DNA from 2 places in the Rathayibacter sp. YIM 133350 genome. Region 1 is predicted to be linked to the other one. Evidence: predicted binding sites of a transcription regulator. Region 1 holds the regulator's gene; the other holds the start of a gene.

Region 1 (8,855 bases):
CGGGCGGAAAGAGCCGGGCGAACGCGCTGTCGTCGACCGCGTCGCTGAGAAGCGCCTCGACCTGCCCGGAGAGGTCGGCCAGCACCTCGGCCTCGTCGGGCTCGAAGTCGATCGCGACCCGGCCGGCCTCCGTCACCTTGACCGCCGTCATGCGTCGGCCTTCGCAACGGATGCCTGCAGGCCGTAACCGTGCATGGCGGTGACGTGCCGTTCCATCTGCTCCCGATTGCCGGTCGCCACGACCGCCTTCCCCTCGTTGTGCACGAGCAGCATGAGGCGCTCGGCCTCCGCGACGGGGTACCCGAAGTAGCTGCGGAAGACGAAGGCAACGTAGTTCATCAGGTTGACCGGATCATTCCAGACGATCGTCACCCACGGCGTATCCAGCGCCGAGCGCAGCTCGGTCTCGTGGCGTTCCAGCGTCTCGGGCATCACCCCAGCGTCGCACGATCCGCGCTCTCATGCACGCCGCGTTCACTCACCGTGCAGCGCACCCCGCTAGCCTGCCGCCGTGGTGATTCCGAGCACTGTCATACGGCCGCGCCTGGCCGGCCCGGTCGGCGTGAGCGGACTGCTGCGCTCCCGTCGCGCTCCTCGGGGCATTCGTGCTGCTGCACCTGAGCGTGTTCGCTGCGCTGGGTGCCGTGATGCTGCGCGGAGAGGTGCTCGGCGACCTTCCGCTCTACCGGCACTGGGCCCTCGGTGCGCTTCACGGCGGCTGGTGGCCCGCCATCGACATGCCGTGGGTGTATCCCGTCGGCGCGCTCGTTCCCATCGTGCTGCCCGCGGTGCTCGGCGGTGCCGCGTACCAGTTCGTCTGGTTGCTCCTGCTCACCCTGACGAACGGGATCGCGCTCTGGGTGCTCACCGACGGCGGGCGGCGGCGAAGCGCCTACCCGGCCGCCTGGTGGTGGCTGGCGATCACGCTCGTCCTGAGTCCGGTGGCGATGCTGCGGCTGGAAGGCTTCACCGCCCCGCTCGTCATCATGGCGCTCGCGGTGATGGCGCGGCGACCTCGCGTCGCCGCGGCGCTGCTGAGCATCGCCACCTGGGTCAAGGTGTGGCCGGCCGCCGTGCTGCTGGCGGCCGTCGTGGCCTCGCCGCGGCGCCGCACGCTCGCCGTCACCGCCGCCGTGACGAGTGCCCTCGTCATCGCAGCGGCGATGCTGTTCGGCGGATTCTGGCATCTCGACAGCTTCCTCACCATGCAGGGCCAGCGCAACCTGCAGCTCGAATCACCGCTCGCCACGCCCCTGCTCTGGATGGCGATCGCCGGCGTTCCGGGAGCGCGTGTCTACCAGAACTGGGCGCTGCAGACGCGGGAGGTGACCGGACCGGGGGGTGCGTGGCTGGCCGAGTTCAGCGGAGCGCTCATGTTGCTCACCGTTCTCGCCGTCGCCGCCCTGCTGGCGTGGGTGCGGTGGCGCTCCTCGGTCGCCGGTGTACGGCACGATTCGCACCTGCTCGTGCTCGGCTCCCTCGGCATCTGCGCGGCCTTCATCGTGACCAACAAGGTCGGCTCGCCGCAGTACATGCTGTGGCTCGTGCCGATCGTCGTCGCGGGGGTCGCGTCGGGCGGATGGCGCCTCTGGCGCACGCCGCTGATACTGCTGAGCGCGGTGGCGGTGGCGACGACGCTCGTCTTCCCCCTGTTCTACCTGCAGCTGATCGACCTGAACCCGTGGGTGGCCGGGGTGCTGGGGGCGCGCAACCTGCTGCTCGTCGTGCTGCTCGGCTGGGCCGTGCGCGAGCTCTGGCGCACCGGCATCAGCGCGAGTGCTCTCGCGTCTGCCGCATCTCCTGCGGTACCCGCGGCGGAAAGACCCAGGCCACGAGCACGACCGAGATGATCATGAGCAGGAACCACGAGATCAGCTTCGAGGCCGAAACGGGCTCCCATCCGCCGACCTGGCTGGGATAGAGCCACGCGCCCGCCCAGGTGGCGATGTTCTCGGCGAGCCAGATGAAGATCGCGACAAGCGCGAAGGCGAGAAGCAGCGGCATCCGGAACACCCGCCGCCACACACGGAAGTGCAATCCGGTGCGCCACCAAGCGACGCCGACGGCGGCCAGCAAGAGCCAGCGCAGGTCCCAGATGTAGTGATGCGTGAAGAAGTTCGCGTAGATGGCGGCTGCGATGATCGCGGTGATCCAGCGTCGCGGGTAGCGGGTGAAGCGCAGGTCGAACAGGCGGTACACCCTCACCATGTAGGAGCCGACGGCCGCGTACATGAAGCCCGAGAACAGCGGAACCCCGGCGATGCGCAGCACTCCGTCGGCGTCGTACGACCAGGAGCCGACGTCGGTCTTGAAAAGCTCCATGACCGTTCCCGTGATGTGGAACAGCACGATGACCCAGAGCTCCCGCCCCGATTCCAAGCGGGTTGCGACCATGATCGCCTGGATCAGCACGGCGGCGATGGTGAGGGCGTCATTGCGGGCGAGCGCGGCATCGTCGGGCCACCACAGGCGGGCGGCGACGATGACGACGAGCAGGCTGGCTCCGAAGATGCAGGCCCACGCCTGCTTTGCGCCGAACACGAGGAACTCGATGAGGCCGGCGCGCACTCCCCGCTCGGCGGCGTCGGCAAGCAGCCGGTGTGCGGCATCGTCGATGAGCCGCTCGACGCGGGTGAGCTCGCGGCTCATCGGCGGCGTGAGGCGGTCACCGTGAACGTGGGGTTGCGGGCGATCTGCCGCGTGGGGCCGACGAGCCGTTCGAGCGCCGACCGGTAGCGCAGGTGGCTGTTCCAGACCGTCCAGAGCTCGCCGCCCGGGGCGAGCACCCGGCCGGCGTCGGCGAAGAGCTTGAGGGCGATGCCCGCGTGCACGGTCGCGCCGATGTGAAAGGGCGGGTTCAGCGCGATGAAGCGGGCGCTGCCGTCAGGCTGGGAGGTGAGGGCGTCGTCGCGCACGACCGTGACCCGATCGGCGACGCCGTTGGCCGCGACCGTTGCCCGGGCGGATGCGACGGCCGCTGCCGACTGGTCGGTGGCCAGCACCGCGATGTGGGGTCGACGACGCGCCAGCGCGGTGGCGATGACCCCGGTGCCGCAGCCGAGGTCGATGGCCGCGTCGGCATCCGTCATCGCATCATCGATGTGCGCGAGCAGCAGCCGGGTGCCGATGTCGACGGATGCGCCGGCGAAGGCAGCACCATGGGCGACGACCTCGAGGTCCAGGGTCTCGACGTGCACCCGTTTGGGCCACGACGAGTGGGTGGATCGGGGACCGCGTGCGATGAGCACACGCGCCTTCTGCCGCGCGAGCGTCACGTCGATGCGGGCGAAGTGCGCGGCCAGCACGTCGTTCATGGCGGTGGTCATGTGCTTGAGCATGCCGCCCGCGACGACGACGACCTCCGGATGCGCGAAGGCAGCGACCTGCTGCGCGATCTCGTCGAGCGCATCCAGCCCGCGCGGAAGGCGGAGCAGCACGACCCGGGCTCCCGTGAGCAGGTCGGAGCCGAGCTCGGGAACGGAGCGGTAGCTCGAAGTCAGGCCGAGGTGCTCTGCATTGGCGGCGAGGGCGCGTTCGCCGGAGAGGGCGTCCTGGTGGGTGCGCACGCCGGTCGCGCCGTGCAGGGCCGCGGCGCCGAGGGTGAGGGCGCCGTAGCCGTCGTTCACGATGGCGAGCGCGTTCGGCTCCTGAGCGGCGAGGAGGTCCGCTGCCTCGTCGAGGATCAGGCGGTCTGCGGCATCCGCGGCGAAGAGGTTGGGCGCCTCAACGTCGGGCCGGCGGCGCAGCTCTGCGAAGTCGAACCCCATCGCAACAGGCTAGTGGCAGTGCCGTGGATGTTCCCTGAGCCTGTCGAAGGGAAAGTCGCGCAGGCTGGAACCGGCCCTTCGACAAGCTCAGGGACCGGGCACTCGCAGGCACCTCACCACGCTGGAACCGGCCCTTCGACACGCTCAGGGACCGGACTCTCGCAGGCACGTCACCACACTGCAACCGGCCCTTCGACACGCTCAGGGACCGGGCTTTCGCAGGCACGTCACCACTGTTCCCTGAGCCTGTCGAAGGGAAGTCGCGCAGGCTGGAACCGGCCCTTCGACAAGCTCAGGGACCGAGCTTTCGCAGGCACGTCACCACGCTGGAACCGGCCCTTCGACAAGCTCAGGGACCGGACTCTCGCAGGCACGTCACCACGCTGTTCCCTGAGCCTGTCGAAGGGAAAGCCGCGCAGGCTGGAACCGCGCCGGCCCTACGCCTTGTCGAGCGGACGCCAGACCACGAGCTGGTTCGAGCGACGCACGCGCGTTCCCGCCTTCAGCGTCACCACCTCGCCCTCCGAGCCGGCCGCGAAGATGCGCCGCCCCGGGCGGTTCAGCAGCTCGTCGGCGAGCGCCGCCTCGAGCTCCCGCACACGAGTGCCGAGGGCGGAGACCTGGTTCTCGAGCTCCAGGATGCGCCGGATGCCCTCCAGGCTCACGCCCTCGGTGCCGAGCCGCGCGATCTCGCGCAGCTGAACCACATCGCGCATCGAGTAGCGGCGCGACTTTCCCGCCGTGCGCTGCGGCGAGACGAGGCCGAGCCGGTCGTACTGACGCAGGGTCTGCGGGTGCATTCCCGCGAGTTCCGCCGCGACGGAGATCACGAAGAGCGGGCTGTGCTCATCCATTCGTGTTCCCTCCGTGCGTCTCGCGTGCGGATCCCGCATCCGGTGTCTTGATGTTGGCAGGAGATCGGGCGGTGTGCAGGATGCGACGCGGTGCATCAATCCTGCAGATCGCCCGATCTCCTCTCGAACGTGCCGGGGCTACCCGCGGGCCTTCGCCAGCAGGTCGGCACGCGGGTTCTCGTCGGGCAGCGCACGTTGCAGCGCCTCGAGCGCCTGCTCGGCCTCCTTGGAGAGATGCGAGGGAACCGCGACCTGCACGACGGCGAGCAGGTCGCCCGTGCCCTTCGCGGTCTTCACACCGCGGCCCTTGACGCGCAGCACACGCCCGCTCGGGGTGCCGGGCTGCACGCGCAGCTTGACCGTCTCGCCCCCGAGGGTGGGTACCTCGATGGTCGCCCCGAGCGCCGCTTCGGCGAAGGTCACCGGAACATTGACGCGCAGGTTGAGCCCGTCGCGCTCGAAGACCGGATGCTTGCGCACGGTCACCGTGAGGATGAGGTCGCCCGCAGCACCGCCGTCGGGCGAGGGCTGCCCCTTGCCGCGCAAGCGGATCTTCTGCCCGTCGGCGACACCCGGCGGGATGCGCACCTTCGTCTCGCGGCCATCCGTCAGCGTGAGCGTGATCGTCTCGCCGCGCACCGCCGTCAGGAAGTCCAGAGTGGTGGATGCCACGATGTCGTTGCCCGGCGTCGGTCCACCGAAGCCCCGGTAGCCGCCCGTCGTCTGGCCGAACCGGCCGTTGCCGAACAGTCCGCCGAAGAGGTCGTCGTAGTCGCCGCCCTGCTGGAAGGTGTACTGCTGGCCGCGCCCGCCCGCACCTCCGCCGAACATGCCGCCGAAGACGTCTTCGAAGCCGCCCGCGCCGCCGGGGCCGGCTGCAGTGAAGCGCGCTCCACCGCCCATCGCCCGGACCGCGTCGTACTCCTTGCGCTGCTCCTCGTCGGAGAGCACCGAGTACGCCTCGCTGATCTCCTTGAAGCGCGCCTCGGCGGCGGTATCACCCGGATTGGAGTCCGGGTGATACTGCCGTGCGAGCTTGCGGTAGACCTTCTTGAGCTCAGCCGGCGTGACGTCCTTATCGACACCGAGGACCTTGTAGAAGTCCTTGTCGAACCAGTCTTGACTGGCCATGGGTCTCCTTACCGGCCCATCGAGCCGGAGTGATCGATGGTCATGCTGCTATTCGGCCGGCACCTTGACGACGACCTTGGCGGCCCGCAGCATGTGCGATCCCAGGTAGTAGCCGGTCTCCACGACGTCGGCGACGACCTCGCTGTCCACAGCGGGGTCCGGCTGCTGGAAGATCGCCTCGTGCATCGTCGGGTCGAACAGGTCGCCGACGGCGCCGAACGGTGTCAATCCGAGTCGCTCGACAGAGGCCCGCAGCTTGGAGGCGATCGTGGGGAACGCCCCCTCGCCCTGCAGGTCGCCGTGCTTGTCGGCCCGGTCGAGGTCATCGAGAACCGGCAGCAGAACCTTCACGACCTCGCCCATCGCGCGCTCGCGCTCGATTTCGCGGTTGGCGTCGGTGCGCTTGCGGTAGTTCGCGTACTCGGCGGTGACCCGCTTGAGGTCGTTCAGGTGCTGCGAGGCCAGCTCCTCGACGCTCGTCTGGCCCGAGAGGAAGCTCAGGTCGGCGTCGGTGAAGCTCGTCTCGACATCGGGACCCTCGAGGGGCTCCGAGGGAACACCGCCCACGGAATCCCCGTCGCCGGCGGGCGCCGAGGGGGCGGACTCGCCGCCCTCGGCCCCAGCCGTCTCGCCCTCTGCGGGGCGCACCTTTCCCGTCTCGGGATCGATGCGGCGCTTGTCTCGGATGACGGGCTCTTCGCCCTCACGCTCGTCGGCCATGATTACTTCGCCTGCTCCTCGTCGTCCACGACCTCGGCGTCGACCACGTCCTCATCGGATGCGGTCTCGCCAGCCGGCTGCTCGCCCGCGGCATCGGCGGATGCGGCATCCGCCTGGCTCTGCGAGTAGATCGCCTCGCCGAGCTTGCCCTGCGACTGGTTGAGCTTGTCGAACGCGGTCTTCACGGCCTCGTCGTCGTCGCCGGCAAGGGCGCTCTTCAGGCCGTCGACGTCTCCCTGCACCTCGCTCTTGACGTCGGCGGGCAGCTTCTCGTCGTTCTCGCGGATGAGCTTCTCGATCGAGTAGACGAGCTGCTCGGCGGAGTTGCGGGTCTCAGCCGACTCGCGGCGGCGCTTGTCTTCCGCCGCGTTCTCCTCGGCCTCGCGCACCATGCGCTCGATGTCCTCCTTGGGCAGCGAGGAGCCACCCGTGATGGTCATCGACTGCTCCTTGCCGGTGCCCTTGTCCTTCGCGGACACGTGGACGATGCCGTTGGCGTCGATGTCGAAGGTCACCTCGACCTGCGGGATGCCGCGGGGTGCGGGGGCGATTCCGGTGAGCTCGAAGGTGCCGAGCGGCTTGTTGTCGCGGGTGAACTCGCGCTCGCCCTGGAAGACCTGGATGGCGACCGAGGGCTGGTTGTCGTCGGCCGTCGTGAAGGTCTCGCTGCGCTTGGTCGGGATGGCCGTGTTGCGCTCGATGAGCTTGGTCATGATGCCGCCCTTGGTCTCGATGCCGAGGCTCAGGGGGGTGACGTCGATGAGCAGAACGTCCTTGCGCTCGCCCTTCAGCACGCCGGCCTGCAGGGCGGCGCCGACGGCGACGACCTCATCGGGGTTGACGCCCTTGTTGGGCTCCTGACCGGTCTCCTGCTTGACGAGCTCCGAGACGGCGGGCATACGGGTCGATCCGCCGACGAGCACGACGTGCGCGATGTCGGAGACCTTGATGCCGGCCTCCTTGATCACGTCCTGGAACGGCTTCTTCGTGCGGTCGAGCAGGTCGCTCGTCATATTCTCGAACTGGGCGCGGGTCAGGGTCTCGTCGAGGTTCGCCGGGCCGTTCTCGGTCAGCGAGAGGTAGGGCAGCTGGATGCTCGTCGACATCTGCGACGAGAGCTCCTTCTTGGCCTGCTCCGCGGCCTCCTTCAGGCGCTGGCGCGCGATCTTGTCGTTCGAGACGTCGACGCCGGTGCTGTCCTTGAAGCGCTTGACGAGCCAGTCCACGACGCGCTGGTCCCAGTCATCTCCACCGAGACGGTTGTCGCCGGCGGTGGCGCGCACCTGGATGGTCGAGAAGTCGTCGTCCTTGCCCACCTCGAGCAGCGAGACGTCGAAGGTTCCGCCACCGAGGTCGAAGACGAGGATGAGCTCGTCCTCCTTGCCCTTGTCGAGGCCGTAGGCCAGGGCAGCGGCCGTCGGCTCGTTGATGATGCGCAGCACGTTCAGGCCAGCGATCTCGCCGGCCTCCTTCGTCGCCTGGCGCTCGGCGTCGTTGAAGTACGCGGGAACGGTGATGACGGCATCCGTCACGGTGTCGCCGAGGTACTGCTCGGCGTCGCGCTTGAGCTTGGAGAGGATGCGTGCCGAGATCTCCTGCGGCGTGTACTTCTTGCCGTCGATGTCGGTCTTCCAGTCGGTGCCCATGTGGCGCTTGACGCTGGAGATCGTGCGGTCGACGTTGGTCACGGCCTGGCGCTTCGCGGTCTCGCCGACGAGCACCTCGCCGTCCTTGGTGTAGGCCACCACCGAAGGGGTGGTGCGGAAGCCCTCGGCGTTCGCGATGACCTTGGGCTCGCCGCCCTCCAGAACGCTGACGACCGAGTTGGTGGTTCCGAGGTCGATTCCTACTGCACGTGACATGGTGTGTTATCTCCTTCTGCCGGCGCGAACGGATGCCGCGACGGCGGGTGGCTCGCCCATTCTGGGCCGCAGCCGAAGCCTGTACACCCGGTACAACGCAGAACCGGATGAATTTATGTCAAGAGTTGAGCCTTGACGACTCAAGTGTGTCAGGTGCCGACGGCCCTGTCAACCCGACTTGAGCCACCCTGACTCAAGTTGCGCGCACGCCCTTTCACGGCCGCTGAACCGGGCGGAAACGGCACCGCCATGGGAGCATCGGGGCATGCAGGAACGCACGCGTGGGCGGGTCGTCGTCGTCGGCTCCGTCAACATCGACCTCGTCGTCGGCGTCGAGGCGATCGTGGCCCCGGGCCAGACCGTCATCGGCGGCGATCTCTCGCGCCTGCACGGCGGCAAGGGCGCCAATCAGGCCGTCGCTGCGGCGCGAGCGGGAGCGCAGACCGTGCTGATCGCGCGGGTCGGCGACGACGAGTTCGCCGATGCGGCCCTCGAGAACCTGCGCGGCGAGGGCGTCGACA
Region 2 (8,855 bases), on a different contig from region 1:
GGCGAGGTAGTACCGGATGAGGTCGAGCTTGGTCACGCCGGGCTGGGGGAAGACCACCTTGTCGGGATGACTGACGCGCACTTCACGGCCGTCGAGCTGCAGCACCGCGGCCGAATCCTTCGTGGGGCTCACGCCTTCACCCTACGGAGCAGACCTGCGGACGTGCCACCTTTTGCCGGTTTCCTGACGCCGTGGGCCCGCCAGGAGTGGCACGTGGACGGGACCTGAGAGGGGCCGACAGAGTAGCACCGGCGCCTCCGGCGGGCTAGATCAAGACAGCGGGGCGGATGCCGCCTACCGTGGCCTCGTGAGCAAAGAACGCGTGAGCCTGTTGATCCTCGGCGCGGGCGGCGACCTGACCAAGCGGCTGCTCGTGCCCGGTCTGGCGAGCCTGCTGAGCGTGCACGACTACGACGTGCAACTTCTCGGGTCTGGGCTCGACGAGCGCAGCCAGGAGCAATGGAAGAGCCTGGTTCACGACTCCTTCAGCGGAGAGGGCTCGGGCCCGGCGCGCGACCGGGTGCTCGAGGGCACCCGATACATCACCGCGGACGCGACGGACCCCGACGACCTGAAGAAGCTGTTCGAAGCGTGCGACGGCACTCCGGTCGTCTACTTCGCGCTGCCCCCAGCTGTCACGGCCAAGGTCTGCGAGACGATGGCCCATGTGCAGCTGCCGAAAGGCATCCGGCTCGCCCTCGAGAAGCCCTTCGGTGTCGATCTCGAGAGCGCTCGCCGGCTGAACGGCCTGCTGAAGAACCTCGTGCCCGAGACCCAGATCTTCCGCATCGATCACTTCCTCGGCATGACCACCGTGCTCAACATGCTCGGCCTGCGATTCTCGAACAAGCTGCTCGAAGGCGTGTGGAACCGCGACTCCATCGACCGCGTCGACATCCGCTACGACGAGACGCTGGGACTCGAGGGCCGCGGCGGGTACTACGACCACTCGGGCGCCCTCGTCGACATGATCCAGAGCCACCTACTCGAGGTGCTCGCCTTCTTCGCCCTCGAGCGGCCGGACCGCGTCGACGAGGCGGAGCTTCGCGACCGCGTGGTGGAGGTGCTGCGCGAGACCTCCGTCTGGCAGGGGGATCCGGTCGCATCCAGTCACCGAGCGCGGTACACGGCAGGCACGGTGGGGGACCGATCGATGCCCTCGTACGTCGACGAGGCGGGCGTTGACCCCGCGCTGAACACCGAGACCCTCGCCGAGGTCACGCTCGCGGTCGATACGCCGCGCTGGAAGGGCGTTCCCTTCACCCTGCGATCGGGCAAGGCCCTCGCGAGCAAGCGCACGCAGGTGGTGGCGACCTTCAAGGAAACGCATACGCCCGAGGGGATCGAGGGTGTCGAGCAACCGGATGTGGTGGTGCTCGAGCTGCGCAGCGGCGCGGTCGAGCTTCATCTCACCATGAACGGCGGCGGCGACCCGTTCCGCCTGGAGCGGGCGACCCTCACCGCGACGCAGGAACCCGGCCAGCTGCTTCCCTACGGCGAGGTGCTCAAGGGCATCCTCGACGGGGACCCGACGCTCTCGGTGCGGGGTGACGTGGCCGAGGAGTGCTGGCGCATCGTCGAGCCGGTGCTCGCCGCATGGAAGGCGGGCACGGTTGTGCTCGAGGACTACCCGGCCGGATCCCAGGGACCCGAGGGCTGGCCGCTCTGAGGGCTGGCCGCTCTGAGGGACGGCGCCGCCAGGCGACCGCCGCGGTGTTCGACGCTGCCTCAGCCGACCCCCGTCGAAACCGGCCCAACTTGGAGCGGACCGGTGGTGCGTCCATAGCGCTTTCATAACGGGGCAGCGCACAATGCCGGTGGAAAGGCGAGCACCCATGACCGACCATCCGATCGACCAGCATCCGATCAACCAGCATCCGATCAACCCGACACCGACCACCCCGCCTGCGTCGGCCGGGCAGCCGAGAGCCCGCTCCTCGTGGCTACCGGTGTGGCTCACGCTCGGCGGCGTCGCAGTGGCCCTGCTGTGCTTCGCCAGCGGCTTCGGCGCCGCGACGACGCTCTTCGCCGTCGGCCACGTCGTTCACCAGGTCGAGAACAGGGACGCCCACTTCCGCGGCCCCGACGGCGATCAGGTGCCCGGCCGAGACCTCCCTGGTCACCTCCGCGACAAGAACGCGCCCGAGACGCGCCGGGCACCGAACTCCTGACCAGCGGTTCAATCCTTGTGGAAAAACCTGCGGAGATCTCTTAGCACTCAGCTCCCGAGAGTGCTAATCTGTCGTTGAGTCCATCACGCTCAACTTTCAACACAGAGGAGATGATCATGGCCAACACCTTCGACCCGTTCCGCGAGTTCGATCGCGTCGCATCCGCCCTTCTCGACACGCGCAGGGGCCCGCGCATGATGCCGATGGATCTCTATCGCGACGGCGACCACTACGTGCTCTCTGCCGACCTGCCGGGTGTGGATCCCGGTTCGGTCGACATCGACGTGGACGGCCAGTTGCTCACCATCCGTGCCGAGCGCACGCTGAGCAATGCCGAGAACGTCAAGTGGATCACCCGCGAGCGAGAGGCCGGCAGCTTCTTGCGCCAGCTCAGCCTGGGCCAGGGGCTCGACACCGAGCACATCTCGGCGAGCTACTCGAACGGCGTGCTGAGCGTCACCATTCCGGTGAGCGAGAAGGCGAAGCCGCGCAAGATCGAGGTCACCCAGCAGCAGACGCCCGCGGATTCCTCGCACACGCTGACGATCTGAGCAGCGAGCAACAGCGCCCGACCGGTCGACGCCGGTCGGGCGCTTCGCTGTCTACGGCGTCATTCCTCGATGGCGGCCAGGGCTGGCGCGAGCTCGTCGCACAACTCCCGCGCGAGGAACCCCAGCGGCGCGATGCGGTGCGCGAGCCAATCACCGGCTGACGCGTGCACCTGGCTCGCCCACACGGCCGCCTCAGCCGCATCCACGCCGCGCGCCGCGAAACCGGCGATCGCTCCCGCGAGCACATCGCCACTGCCCGAAGTGCCGAGCCCGGGACCGCCGTTCCGGATGCGCCAGACGCGGCCGTCGGGCGCTGCGACGCACGCCTGCGAGCTCACGACTGCGTTGAAGTTCCCGGCGACCTCCGCGACGTCGGAGTCCAGGTTCTCGATCTCGCGGCCCAGCAGCCGAGCGGTCTCATCGAGGTTGGGGTTGAGCAGCAGAACGCCATGTCGCGGACCGCGCCGTCGCTTGCCGATCACCCCGAGCGCGAAGGCATCGAGAACGAGCGGGGTCTCGGCCGCGAGCTCTGCCGAGACCTCCTTCAGAAGCCGTTCGGTCTGGGCGAAGTCCATCAACCCGGGCCCCAGGAGTACGGCGCTCGCGGTGCGCACCTCCTGGCGCACCTCGCTCGAGAGCCGGCCACGGCCATCCAGTTCGAACACGCCCGCCTCGGGGACGGCCGCAGCGACCGTACTCGCGCTCGCCGGGGGAACCACGACACTCAGGCGGCCGGCGCCGACGCGCAGCGCCGCGAGTCCCGAGAGCATCACCGCACCAGGAGCGACGGCCGAACCGCCGATCACGACCACGCGGCCGCGGCTGTTCTTCGAGGAGCCCGGGTCGGGCAGCGACCACCCGCTCAGCAGGGCATCCGTCACCTCGACGGCCGGGCGGGGCTCAACGCGGTGCGACATGCTCATCTCCTGAATGGGCCGTCACGGCGGCCCCCTCCTGCTGCAGGTGCTGGACGGTGCTGAATTCGACGAGGCGCCATCCGGCCGGCTCGCGCACGAGATGCGTGATCGACGCGTTGGTGACCGTGTTCTGGCCGGCGAACTCGAGAAGCTGCTTCTCATCGAGGCCCAGCAAGACATAGAGCGCGAGCATGACGACGGCATCGTGGGCAACGAGCAGGGCGGAGTTGGCGCTCACCGCGTCGACGGAGGCGAAGAACGAGCGCAACCGCAGCACCACATCGGCCCACGACTCGCCGCCGGGCGGTCGGTGGTAGAACTTGCCGAGGTGGCGACGCCGTGCCATCTCCTCGGGATGCCGCTCCTGCACACCCTTGCTCGTCAGCAGGTCGAGAATGCCGAGCTCACGATCGCGCAGGCGTTCGTCCACGAGCACAGGAGCACTCGCCTCGCCCATTGCGATCTCGAGCGTCTGTCTGGCTCGTAGGTAGGGCGAGCACCAGAAGGCTCCGATCTGGTGCCGATGCGTGTCCAACCACTCGCCGAGTGCGGCCGCCTGCTCCTCCCCGGCGGGGGAGAGCGGCACGTCCGCATCGCGGATGTCGAGCTCGATCACGCTGGCGCCTTCGGCGTTCGCGCGGCTGGCGGCCACGTTGCCGACGCTTTCGCCGTGCCGCGTGAGCCAGAGCTGTGTCAGTGCCATGGCCTCAGGCTAGGACTTCCGGGTCGGCGGCCGAACGGGGTTGCGCCCGTGCCGCCCGTGGTGCAGGCCGAGGCCGAAAGAGGCGGGGGCGCGTACTCTCGGTAGCGTGGGAGAAGCGGCGCTCGATGAGCTGAGCTCCGAGCTGCGGGCCGACTGCAGCCGCTGCTTCGCCCTGTGCTGCATCGCCCTGCGATTCGCGGCATCGGCCGACTTCGCCATCGACAAGGAGGCCGGCACTCCGTGCCCGCACCTCGCGGAGGACGACAGCTGCAGCATCCACACCGGCCTGCGCGGGCGTGGGTTTCGCGGCTGCACCGTCTATGACTGCCTGGGCGCGGGCCAGAAGGTCTCGCAGCAGACGTTCGGCGGAATCTCCTGGCGACGACCGGAGGTCTCGGGCACCGAGATGTTCGCGGTGTTCGACGTGATGCGGCAGTTGCACGAGCTTCTGCTCCACCTCTCCCAGGCGCTGATGCTGCAGGCGGCCGTCGAGGTGCACGAGCGGCTCTCGTGGGCCCTCGCGGAGACGCAGCGGGTGAGCGACGGCTCACCGGAAGACCTGCTCGCATTCGACCTGAAGGAGCACTGGGCCGGCGTGGATGAGCTGCTGCGCGCCGCCAGCGCAGCCACTCGCGCGGAGGCTCTCGCTGGACGACGACCGCATCCGCGCGCCGGCCGCGGCGCCGACCTGGTGGGTGCACGGCTGCGCGGAGCCGACCTCGTCGGCGCCGACCTTCGGGGCGCGTACCTCATTGCGGCCGATCTTCGGGGCTCGGATGCCGCCTTCGCCGACCTGATCGGCGCCGACCTGCGCGATACCGACCTGCGCGGCGCCGATCTCTCCCGTGCGCTGTTCCTCAGTCCTCCGCAGGTCGCTGCTGCCATCGGGGACGCCACGACACGGCTGCCGGCCGGAATTCCGCGACCCGCCTCGTGGGGGTGAGCAGCGCCGCCCCGCGAGATGCGATTCTGTGCCGGCGACGACGGCGCTCTACGCTCGGAGCATGAGCATCCACCCCGAGCCCGCGCGCTCGGACCGGGTGATCGGCGCCGCCACCCAGGTGGGCACCGAGGTCAGCATCAACTTCGGGTCCTCGCTCGCGGGGCTCACCGTGCCCGTGGTGGGAGCATTCCTCGTCGTCGCCGTGCGCCAGCTCGTCATGGTTCTCGTCGTGCTGCCGTTCTACCGACCCCACCGCTCCGAGCTGACGTGGCGTGCGCTCTGGCCGGCGATCGCCCTCGGCGTCGTGCTGGCCGTGATGAACCTGTCCTTCTACGAGTCGGTGCACCTGTTGGGGCTGGGCGTTGCCGCGACCATCGAGTTCCTCGGACCGCTCGCCCTCGCGCTGGCCATGTCGCGCCGGCTCCTGGATGCCGTGTGCGCGCTCGCCGCGGCCCTCGGCGTCTTCCTGCTCACGGGCTTCGACGGCACGACGAACCTGTGGGGCGTGCTGCTCGCGCTGACGGCCGCCGCAGCGTGGGCCGCGTACATCGTGCTCACCCGCCAGGTCGCGCTGAAGCTGCCCGGCCTGCACGGGCTGACGGTCGCGAGTGTCGTGAGCCTCGTCCTGCTGCTGCCGCCCACCCTGGTGACGCTGCAGTGGAGCGCCCTGGACACCCGCATCCTGCTCCTGCTGCTCAGCATCGGAGTGCTCTCCTCGGCGCTTCCCTACAGCCTCGACACCTTCATCCTGCGCCGCATCACACCGCGCCTCTACGCCATCATCACGAGCTTCGGCCCCGTCGTCGCGGCCGTGTTCGGATGGCTCGTGCTCGGCGAGCAGTTCAGCACGATCGAGGTGATCGCCATCGCCGTCGTGTGCGTCTCGGCCGGGACGGCGATCGCCACCCAGCGCGAGCGCGCCAAGACAGACCTCGAACTCACGGCGGAGACCATTCCCTGACCGCCCGAGGATGCCGCCCTGAGCCTCGCCCGACCATCGTCAGGGCAGCTTCACGACCGGCAGATCGTCCTTCCAGGTCAGCGCGACGGCGTTCATGCCCCGGTAGATGACGTTCTCGTCCCACGAGTGGAAGAAGAGGCGGTCGCCATCGTCGGTGTGCAGCACCTCCTGGCCACCGGGACCGTAGTAGCGGCCGTCGCTCGACTCCGTCGACAGCAACGGCCCGGGCTGCTTCTCGTACGGGCCTGATAAGGCGGGTGCCGAGGCGACGCCGATGGCGTAGGCATCCGTCGCGTAGTCGTTGGCCGAGTACAGCACGATGTACCGGTCGCCGTGCTTGAGCATCGTCGGCGCCTCGACGAGATTGCCCTCCCACTGCTCGGTCTGTGTGAACAACCTGGTCGAGGCTCCGGCGAGCGAGAGCCGATCCGCGGCGAGCGGAGCGATCTCGATCCAGGTGTCGAGGTTGCAGCAGTTGCCGTCGTTCTTCCACAGCAGGTACGCCGTGCCGTCATCGTCGACGAAGGTGCTCGGGTCGATCGCACCACCCTGGTCCAGCGGGCACAGCAGCGGCGCATCCCCCACCGGCGTGAAAGGACCGGCTGCCGTCGGGCTCGTCGCCGTGCCGATGCACTGCTTCTGCGACGCCCGGTCTTCGGCGACCACGAACATCACGAAGCCCCCGTTCGGGAGTTCTGAGACGTCGGGCGCCCACGTGCGGCCCGCGACGGCCCACGACGGCAGGGTCGGCAAAGCGTCCTGGTCCGAGAGGTCCCAGTGCTCGAGGTCGGTCGATGTCGCCAGTTGCACATTGATCGAGGGCGAGTTCGTCGCGTAGGCCACGTAGCCGTCGCTCGTCGAGATGAGGTCCGGGTCAGCGAAGGACGCATCGATCACGAAGGTCGAGGCTGGCGTCTGCGACGTCGACCCGGCGCCCGAGCACCCGGAGAGCGCCAGGAGCGCGGTGACCGCGACCGCGCCGACGATGCCTCTTGTCGGCGTGCGCAGCAGACACACGCGCTCAGCCCTTCACCGCGGAGCCCGCAACGGATTCGACGATCTGCCGCTGCGCGAATCCGAAGAGGACGAGCACCGGCACCGAGGCGATCACCGCCCCCGCCATCACGATCGCGAAGTGCGTGGAGTACGCGCCCTGCAGTTGGGAGAGGCCGGGCTGCAGCGTGAGGTTCTCGGGCGAGAGCAGCACGTAGACCGGCCAGAGGAAGTCGTTCCAGTTGTTCAGGAACGACAGCACGGCGAGCGTGGCCAGCGCCGGCCGGGCCAGTGGCAGCACCACCTGCAGGAAGATGCGCAGTTCACCGGCGCCGTCGATGCGGGCGGCCTCCTCGATCTCCACGGGCAGCCCCACGAAGAACTGCCGCAGGAAGAAGATGCCGAACGCCCCCGCCGCCCCGGGAATGGTGATGGCCCAGATGGTGTCGAGCCAGCCGAGGTTCTGCACGATGAGGTAGTTCGGGATGAGGAAGACCACCGGCGGTACGAGCAGGGTCGCGACGATGGCCCCGAAGACGAACTTCTTGCCGGCGAAGTCGAGCCGGGCGAGGGCGTACGCCCCCATCGATGCCGTGACGAGGATGAGGATGCTCTGCACGGCGGCGGCCGCGAAGCTGTTCCACAGCCACAGGAAGATGGGCTGCTGTCCGCTCGAGAGTGTCACGTAGGCGTCGAACGAGAACGGGTTCGGCACCGGCGAGTAGGGGTTGCGCACCGCATCCGCGTCGGTCTTGAACGACGTGATGAGAATCCAGACCAGGGGCAGGATGATGATGAGCGCGATGGCGATGAGAACGACGTAGAGCAGGGTCTTCGCCGTGATCGACCGGCCCGACGCCCGACGTTTGGCGGGCGAGGTGGGAGTGCTGCTCGGGCGTACCGGTGTGGCCGGGGCGGCTGTCGTCGTCATGAGACGCCCTTCTCGACGCGCTCGCGCTGCAAGCGGAAGTTGATGATGCTGATGATGGAGAGGAAGGCGAAGAGCACGTAGCTCATCGCGGCCGCGGGGGCCATGTTGTTCTGCGAGAGGCCCTGGTCGGCGATGTACATGATCGCCGAGCGGGTGACGTTTCCCGGGTGTCCCTGGGTGATGAGGTAGGACTGCCCGAACATGTTGGCCGACGCGAGGATGGTGGTCGTCGTGACGAAGGTCATGACCGGTCGCAGCCCGGGAAGGGTCACGCTGATGAACTTGCGCCACACGCCGGCGCCGTCGAGGGACGCGGCCTCGTAGAGGTCGTTGTTGATTCCCTTGAGGCCAGCCAGGATGATGATGGTGTTCAGGCCCATCGTCCACCACACCGTCACGCCCACGAGCGTGACCCACGCCCACGGAACGTCGACCGTCCACGGGATGTCGTCGGGCAGCCCGATCAGGCCGAGCAGGTGGTTGACCACGCCCGCCTGGGTGTCGAGCAGGTAGACCCAGATCACGCCGATGACGCCGACGCCGAGAACGTAGGGCGCGAAGAAGATGGTGCGGAACAGGCTTCCCGCCCGGATCTTCTGGTTGAGCAGTACGCCGATGAACAGGGGCACGATGATGAGCAGCGGCACACTGCCGAGCGTGAAGATGCCCGTCGCGATCATCGACT

The links. The regulator HspR, encoded in region 1, represses chaperone genes until heat shock. The targets are predictions, from matches to a motif close to AAGTTGAGTCNNNNNGACTCAACTT.
Region 2: WDJ51_RS10790 (Hsp20/alpha crystallin family protein) is a predicted target of HspR. The motif match lies at 2,243-2,267, and genes of this name have one in related genera.

The regions. Positions count from the first base shown of each region.
Region 1 is NZ_JBBELO010000034.1:102,435-111,289, reverse strand. It holds gene WDJ51_RS13565 (DUF2017 family protein) at 1-151, opposite strand, end outside; gene clpS (ATP-dependent Clp protease adapter ClpS) at 148-432, opposite strand; gene WDJ51_RS13555 (glycosyltransferase 87 family protein) at 606-1,850, shown strand; gene WDJ51_RS13550 (DUF817 domain-containing protein) at 1,768-2,649, opposite strand; gene WDJ51_RS13545 (class I SAM-dependent methyltransferase) at 2,646-3,767, opposite strand; gene WDJ51_RS13540 (heat shock protein transcriptional repressor HspR) at 4,205-4,621, opposite strand; gene WDJ51_RS13535 (DnaJ C-terminal domain-containing protein) at 4,760-5,752, opposite strand; gene WDJ51_RS13530 (nucleotide exchange factor GrpE) at 5,801-6,472, opposite strand; gene dnaK (molecular chaperone DnaK) at 6,475-8,334, opposite strand; gene WDJ51_RS13520 (ribokinase) at 8,600-8,855, shown strand, end outside.
Region 2 is NZ_JBBELO010000033.1:54,124-62,978, forward strand. It holds gene ligD (non-homologous end-joining DNA ligase) at 1-132, opposite strand, end outside; gene WDJ51_RS10780 (glucose-6-phosphate dehydrogenase) at 308-1,669, shown strand; gene WDJ51_RS10785 (hypothetical protein) at 1,836-2,171, shown strand; gene WDJ51_RS10790 (Hsp20/alpha crystallin family protein) at 2,288-2,722, shown strand; gene WDJ51_RS10795 (NAD(P)H-hydrate dehydratase) at 2,782-3,639, opposite strand; gene WDJ51_RS10800 (histidine phosphatase family protein) at 3,623-4,342, opposite strand; gene WDJ51_RS10805 (pentapeptide repeat-containing protein) at 4,449-5,285, shown strand; gene WDJ51_RS10810 (EamA family transporter) at 5,347-6,246, shown strand; gene WDJ51_RS10815 (glycoside hydrolase family 43 protein) at 6,286-7,263, opposite strand; gene WDJ51_RS10820 (carbohydrate ABC transporter permease) at 7,268-8,170, opposite strand; gene WDJ51_RS10825 (carbohydrate ABC transporter permease) at 8,167-8,855, opposite strand, start outside.